DNA from 3 places in the Rhodococcus sp. IEGM 1354 genome. Region 3 is predicted to be linked to each of the others. Evidence: riboswitches for the same ligand, from Rfam matches in the RefSeq annotation. Region 3 holds a riboswitch; each other region holds the start of a gene.
What was found. Region 3 has a riboswitch for S-adenosylmethionine ahead of QM588_RS19265 (ABC transporter substrate-binding protein). Riboswitches for the same ligand answer to the same signal wherever they lie in the genome.
Positions count from the first base shown of each region.

Region 1: another riboswitch for S-adenosylmethionine. It lies ahead of QM588_RS16745 (bifunctional o-acetylhomoserine/o-acetylserine sulfhydrylase); the one in region 3 lies ahead of QM588_RS19265 (ABC transporter substrate-binding protein).
Region 2: another riboswitch for S-adenosylmethionine. It lies ahead of QM588_RS21350 (aminotransferase class V-fold PLP-dependent enzyme); the one in region 3 lies ahead of QM588_RS19265 (ABC transporter substrate-binding protein).

Region 1 covers NZ_JASHKT010000007.1:74,449-76,766, reverse strand. The annotation lists gene QM588_RS16745 (bifunctional o-acetylhomoserine/o-acetylserine sulfhydrylase) at 1-1,047, opposite strand, end outside; SAM riboswitch class IV at 1,202-1,324, opposite strand; gene QM588_RS16740 (MFS transporter) at 1,677-2,318, shown strand, end outside.
Region 2 covers NZ_JASHKT010000011.1:90,194-92,511, reverse strand. The annotation lists gene QM588_RS21355 (hypothetical protein) at 1-62, opposite strand, end outside; gene QM588_RS21350 (aminotransferase class V-fold PLP-dependent enzyme) at 217-1,548, opposite strand; SAM riboswitch class IV at 1,603-1,718, opposite strand; gene QM588_RS21345 (Pls/PosA family non-ribosomal peptide synthetase) at 1,873-2,318, shown strand, end outside.
Region 3 covers NZ_JASHKT010000009.1:71,897-74,214, forward strand. The annotation lists gene QM588_RS19260 (hypothetical protein) at 1-443, shown strand, start outside; SAM riboswitch class I at 547-640, shown strand; gene QM588_RS19265 (ABC transporter substrate-binding protein) at 885-2,318, shown strand, end outside.

The DNA.
Region 1 (2,318 bases), on a different contig from region 3:
GTACCAGGGCGAGGATTCGAGTCCGGCGTAGTTGATCGAGACGACGTCGTCGCGACCGGCGAGGAACTCGGCTACCTTCTGCGCGTTCGCCACGTGCCGCTCGATTCGAAGACTCAACGTCTCGAGACCTTGGCTGATGAGGAACGCATTGAAGGGTGACACCGCAGCCCCGATGTCGCGCAACAACTGCACCCGTGCCTTCAAGGCGAAGGCCGGAGCGCCGAGATCGGCGAAGACGACACCGTGGTAACTCGGGTCCGGGGTGGTGAAGTTGGGGTGACGGCCCTGCGTCCAGTCGAACGTTCCGCCGTCGACGATGACGCCTGCGATCGCCGTGCCGTGACCGCCGAGGTACTTCGTCGCCGAGTGCACCACGATGTCGGCACCGTGCTTCAGCGGCTGCAGCAGGTACGGCGTCGCGACGGTGTTGTCGACGATCAGCGGAATGCCGTTCTCGTGGGCAACGGCCGAAATGCCGGGGATATCGAGAATGTCGTTCTTCGGATTGGAGATCGTCTCACCGTAGAACGCTTTGGTCGACGGTGTGATGGCCGCGCGCCACTGCTCGAGATCGTCCGGATCATCGACGAACGAGACGGTGATACCCAGCTTGGGGAGCGTGTAATGGAACAGGTTGTAGGTGCCGCCGTAGAGCCGCGGGCTCGACACGATGTGGTCGCCCGCCTCGGCGAGGTTGAGAATCGCGAACGTCTCGGCGGCCTGGCCCGACGCGAGCAGCAATGCCGCGACGCCACCTTCGAGGGCCGCGATGCGCTGCTCGACGACATCCTGTGTCGGGTTGATGATCCGGGTGTAGATGTTGCCGGGCTCGGCCAGACCGAACAATGCGGCCGCGTGATCGGTGTTGTCGAACGTGTACGAGGTGGTCTGGTAGATGGGCAACGCACGAGCCCTGGTGGTGCCGTCCGGTGTCTGACCCGAATGGATCTGCTTGGTCTCGAAGCTCCAGTCGGCTGCGGGATCGGTGAACGGATCCTCGGTGGGTGCTCCGGTGGCGTCGACGACGTCGGGGGTCGAATCGGTCATGGCTGGTGATACTCCGTTTTCTCAGACGTGTTTTCTGTCGAATGAAGCTCGAGAACTCGAGCGTTACGGGGCGTATCGGTACAGCAACACATGAGAACCTCCTGACATGCCTCGGCCCGTGGGGACCGAAGATCAGTGGGTCCGCTTCGGAGCGGACCCGCGCTTGTCGATACGACACGGATGTGTTGCATCGGCCTGGTCGTTCACCCGGGGCACCCCACCGCGGTTGGAGGGTTGCCGGCCAGCAAGCCGGGGCTCGATGCTGGCACTCATGACCTGGCAGGAATCTTAGCGGGTACGGGTGTCTCGGGGGAACGAGGGCGCTCGCGACCCTCGAGCAGATGCTCTGGTGAGGACAATCACCGCCCGACGACTCGAAAACGAGTCGCCTCGGGGAAGACAATGGAGACGACGAACGTTGTGCCGTCCGGTCGGGCTGTGCTGAATCGATCCACCAGGTCGTCATCGCGCCCCCGGCCCCGCTCTGTAGTCCGATTGCTTACGAAGGTTGTTCTGCTGTGACTGTCACCGATTCCGCTCTCGCCAGAAACGTCAGCGCCGTGCGCGGCAAGGTGTCGAGTGGGTTGAGTGTCGGCCATCGACCACACTCGACCCGCCGCAGGCTTGCCATGCTGGCTCTGTCCATCGGCGGCTTCGGTATCGGCACCACCGAATTCGCGTCGATGGGCCTGCTCCCGGACATCGCGACGACGATGGGCATCTCGGAGCCGTCGGCCGGTCACATGATCTCCGCCTACGCACTCGGCGTCGTCGTCGGTGCGCCGACCATCGCCGCTCTTGCGGCGCGTGTTCCTCGGCGCATGTTGTTGCTGGCGCTGATGGTGGCGTTCACGCTCGGCAATCTCGGGACGGTCTTCGCACCGAGTTTCAACGAGTTGGTGGCCTCCCGATTCGTGGCCGGCCTGCCGCACGGCGCGTATTTCGGCGTTGCGGCGCTAGTGGCAGCGCACCTCGCTGAGCCGGGCAAACGAGCCAAGGCCGTCGCGATGGTGATGATGGGTCTATCGGTGGCGAACGTCGTCGGTGTACCGGTGGCGACCTGGATCGGCCAGGCCCTCGGGTGGCGAAGCGCATTCGCGCTCGTCGCCGTGATCGGGTTGCTCACCGTCAGTGCGCTGGTCCTGTGGATGCCGCGACTCGACGCGATGCCGACCACCAGTCCGATCACCGAGCTCGGTGCCCTGCGCCGTGGGCAGGTGTGGATGACCCTGTTCGTCGGCATCGTCGGATTCGGTGGCATGTTCGCGGTG
Region 2 (2,318 bases), on a different contig from region 3:
GCGGTCAGTTCGGTCCAGACGTCATCGGATTCGATGGCTATGCGGGTGTGATTGTGCGACATGAGTGGTGGTCCTGATTCGTCGGTCGGGATACGCATGCGGTCGGAGCGGAGCCGAACTCGAACACGACCCGGACGCAGTGCGGCACAGATCGACATACCTGTTGCACCAGTGGCGATTGCCACGAAAGACGACACTCACGGTCATGACGCCATGCTAACTGTCTGTGGGGCTGCACGGGGATCCAACCCCGGCGGCCCCGTCGGCCAGGGCGGGGAACGGCCGAGGGTCCGGAACGGGGTTCCACCACCCGGCCTCTTCGGCGTAATTCCAGTTCGGACCGGACTCGACGAACGCCGCCAACGCGCCGACGAGTCGGTCCACGTCGGCCGAGGAACTGCCGAGACCGATACTGGCCCGCACGGCACCGTCGGCATGACCGAGTCGGCGCAGCAGGGGGTGGGCGCAGAACTTTCCGTCGCGCACTCCGATGCCGTGTTCGGCCGACAGGTACGCCGCCACTTCACCGGGGTCGTAGCCGGCGACGGTGAACGTGACGATGCCGACGACGTCGGGCGCGTCTGCCCACACCTGCAGCAGTTCGACACCCTTCAGTGCGGCCAACCCGTCTCGCAATCGGGTGGACAATTCCCGCTCGTGTGCGGTCGCGGCGTCCTCGTCGAACGATGCGATGGCCTCGCACGCCGCCGCCAGCGCGACGACACCGAGCACATTGGGCGTTCCTGCCTCGTGTCGCTGCGGTGCGGGAGCCCAGTCGGTGTGCTCGATCGTCACACTGCGCACGGCACCACCGCCGGCCAGGTGGGGTTCGCCGGCGTCGAGCCAATCACGGCTTCCCACAAGCACACCCGCGCCGAACGGGGCGTAGAGCTTGTGTCCCGAGAACGCCAGATAGTCCACACCGAGTGCGGCAATGTCCACTCGACGGTGCGGAACGAGCTGTGCGCCGTCGACGACGATCCGAGCACCGTGCCGATGCGCGAGATCGGCCAGTTGCCCGATAGGGAGCACTTCGCCGGTGACGTTCGATGCCCCCGTGATGGCCAGTAGCGCAGCAGGTTTCGCAGCCAACTCCGCGTCGAGCCGGGCGAGCGTCTCGGCCAGCGTCGATGCTGCCACCACCACTCGGCGATTGCGCCACGGCAGCAGGTTCGCGTGGTGCTCGATATCGAGCACCACGGTCTCCCCCGGCACGCACGCGGCCAGCAGGTTGAGCGAATCGGTGGTGTTGCGTGTGAACACGACCACGGAATCCTGTTGTGCCCCAACGAACTCAGCGACGGTCTCGCGCGCCTTCTCGTATGCCGCGGTGCACACCCGAGACGCGTAGCCGGCACCGCGGTGCACGCTCGAGTAGAACGGCAGCAACTCCGCGATCCGATTCGTCACCGCCGACAGCGCGGGCGCGCTGGCCGCGTAGTCGAAGTTGGCGTAGGTGCACGTGCCACCGTGGACCAGCGGAACCTGCAACTCCGTGCCGGAAACAGGGGCAAAAGGAGCACAGGGACGGGAAAGTACAGACGTCATGACAGATCAAGCCCTCACGTTCGAGGGACCCGCAACGGAAGTGATTCGTGAACGAGTCCGCGCTTGCCGCGCCGGTTCTCCGGCGTCAGCCTGGTCGTCACCCGGAGCACCCCACCGCGAAGGAGGGTTGCCGACCAGCAAGCCGGGGCTCGATGCTGGTACTCGTGACCGTGGTCAAGACACTGGCAAACCCGCCACGGTTTTGTCAAGCCGGGGCTCACGCCGAGACAGCAGTAGGATCTCCGCGGTGGGAAGGCGCGCTCGTTCACCTGCTGGCAAACAGAACGTGAGATAACCAACGGCGCTGCTTTTCCTCAGCACCACATGAGTCATCTGCCAACGAACGAGAAGGACACCCGGTTGCCTGTGCACCAAGAGAACGATCTGCCGGGTTCGAGCACGGATATCGCACCTGCTCCGGCCGCGTTTCTCCGCTCGCCCCTTGCCCCGCCGGCCCGCACACTGATCGACGTACTGCAGGAGACAGCCGATCGTTTTCCGGATGCACCCGCGATCGACGACGGGACGGTGTCGGTCAGCTACGCCGAACTGCTGGACGACATCGCCGAGGGGGCCCAGTGGCTCGCCGACGCCGGTGTCCGACGCGGCGACCGCGTCGGCATCAGGATGCCGTCGGGGTCCTTCTCGCTCTATGTCGCGATTCTGTCGATCCTCGACGTCGGGGCTGCGTACGTACCCGTCGACGCCGACGATCCGGAAGAGCGCGCCGAATTGGTCTTCGGTGAGGCGCAGGTGACGGCCATCGTCAC
Region 3 (2,318 bases):
GCTGGCGCTACATGGCCGATCTGGTCGACTCCGATCGCGGCATTCTCGCTGAGCTCCACGGTTCGGTAACGACTCCGGTGGCGGATGCTCTCGCTGCGGCTGCGGAACTGTGCAGACAATCGGCCGATGAGCCTGTGACCGCCGGAGACTGGGCGCTACTCGGACGAGCGCTGGCGTGGCTCGGCCCCGGCGGTTCCGATATCGATCGCGCGTTGCTTGCTGTGGGAGAAGAGTTGACACTGATCGGTCTCGACGGTGCGGAACAGGACTTCTCGGTCGCGACCTGGCTCTGCATGGACGTCCTCGTCCGATTCGCTCATGCCGGCGAAGCGATCGACTACTGGGTGCACCGCGTGAATGCGCCAGAGTTGAACAAGGTTGCCTCGCATGATGATTCGAGATCTTGCGCGAGTGGGAGCGCTGGACTGGCGCTGGCCGTCTGAACGGTAGGCATCGTTCCGACCGCGCTTCTCGCGTCTGTTGTCGGCGGGTTTTCCTACCCCGGTTGGCAACCGAGTCGACGCTCTCGTAGTATCGGGAACCGTAGGACCATCCAGAGCGACCGAGAGACCTGGCTCTATGACGTCGCAGCAACCCCCCGCTCGTCGGGTGAGGGTGCTACCGCCGGGACCGATGGAGGAATGCACGTGAACACCCGAGTTGCCTCAGGCTTCGTCAACGGTTGCCGCCGTCTCCATGTCGATCTGTGCCGCCTCAACGGTTCGACCTGTCGCAGCTGACCTTTCGCCGCAACTCGTACTTCACACCTCACCTCATCATCTGCGCGCACTCCTGCCTGGGCACACCCAGCTCGGACGCGGGACTGTGCGCGCGATCGACCAGATATCGGAGACACCTACGTGTCCACTCGTCCTGCATTCCTGGTGGCCGGCCTGATCGCCACTACGGCCACATTCCTCGCCGGGTGCGCCGGTGGTGCCGCCACCACGGCCGCCGATGCCGGTCCGGCTCAGCCGGGCGGGACTCTGCGTTACGGCTTGTCCGGGGCCCCGACCTGCTCGGATCCCGCCCAGTCCGGCACCAACCAGACCATCTACGTCACCCGTCAGGTCGTCGATTCACTCACCGATCAGAACCCCGAAACCGGTGAGATCGAACCGTGGCTGGCCGAGCGGTGGGAGGTCGGTCCCGACGCGAAATCCTTCACATTCACGCTGAAGGACGGCGTCACCTTCAGTGACGGCACGGTGCTCGACGCGGCGGCGGTGAAGGCGAATTTCGACGCGATCATCGGCCTCGGCGCAGCGAAGGCACCGTTGGCGGCGAGCTATCTGACCGGCTATCAGAGCGCGACGGTGGTCGACCCCTCGACGGTGCGCATCGACTTCGCAGCACCGAATGCGCAGTTCCTGCAGGCGAGTTCGACACCACAGCTCGGAATACAGGCACTCGCTACCTCGGGCCGATCGGCGGAATCGCGGTGCTTGGGAACCAACATCGGGTCCGGGCCCTTCACCTATGCCGACTACCAACAGGATCGGTCGGTCTCGTTGGCCAAGCGGACCGGATACAACTGGGGTTCAGCGGTATTCGGTCACACCGGCGAGGCCTATCTCGATCGCATCGATTTCACCATCGTGCCCGAGTCGGGCGTCCGCACGGGAAGCTTGTCCTCCGATCAACTGGACGCCGTCAGCGATGCGTTGCCGCAGGACGCTCCGCAGATCGAAGCGACCGGCGGCCGAATTCTGACCACCTCGAACCCGGGAGTCCCGTTCGGCATTCAGCCCAACGTCACGCGCGGTGCGTTGCAGGATCCCGTCGTGCGCGCCGCACTGGTGCCTGCCATCAACCGGCAGGAACTCGTCGACACCGTACTGGGACCCGATTTCGAGCCGGCCACCAGCGCGTTGGCCAGTGCGACACCGGGTTACACCGAACTCGCCGGAGTGACCTACGACCCGGACAATGCCAAGGCGTTGCTCGACGCGGCAGGGTGGGTTCCCGGATCGGACGGAATCCGTGAAAAGGACGGACAGAGGCTGAGTTTCGAGGTCATGTACTCCGCAGTGTTCGCTGGCAACCAGGCGATCCTGGAGTTGACGCAGCAGCAGCTACGTGCGGTGGGCGTCGACCTGCAGCTCGAGTTGGTCTCGACGTCCGAGGCGACAGCACGTCAAGGCACCAAGGACTACGACTCCACGTACTACAACAGCACCCGCGCCGACGGCGATATTCTGCGCACCACGTTCGCCGTCGAAGGACGTAACCTGAACGCGCGCAGCCCGATTCCCGAGCTGGATGCATCGCTGACCGATCAGCTCTCGACCACCGATGCAACGGCGCGCAACGACATC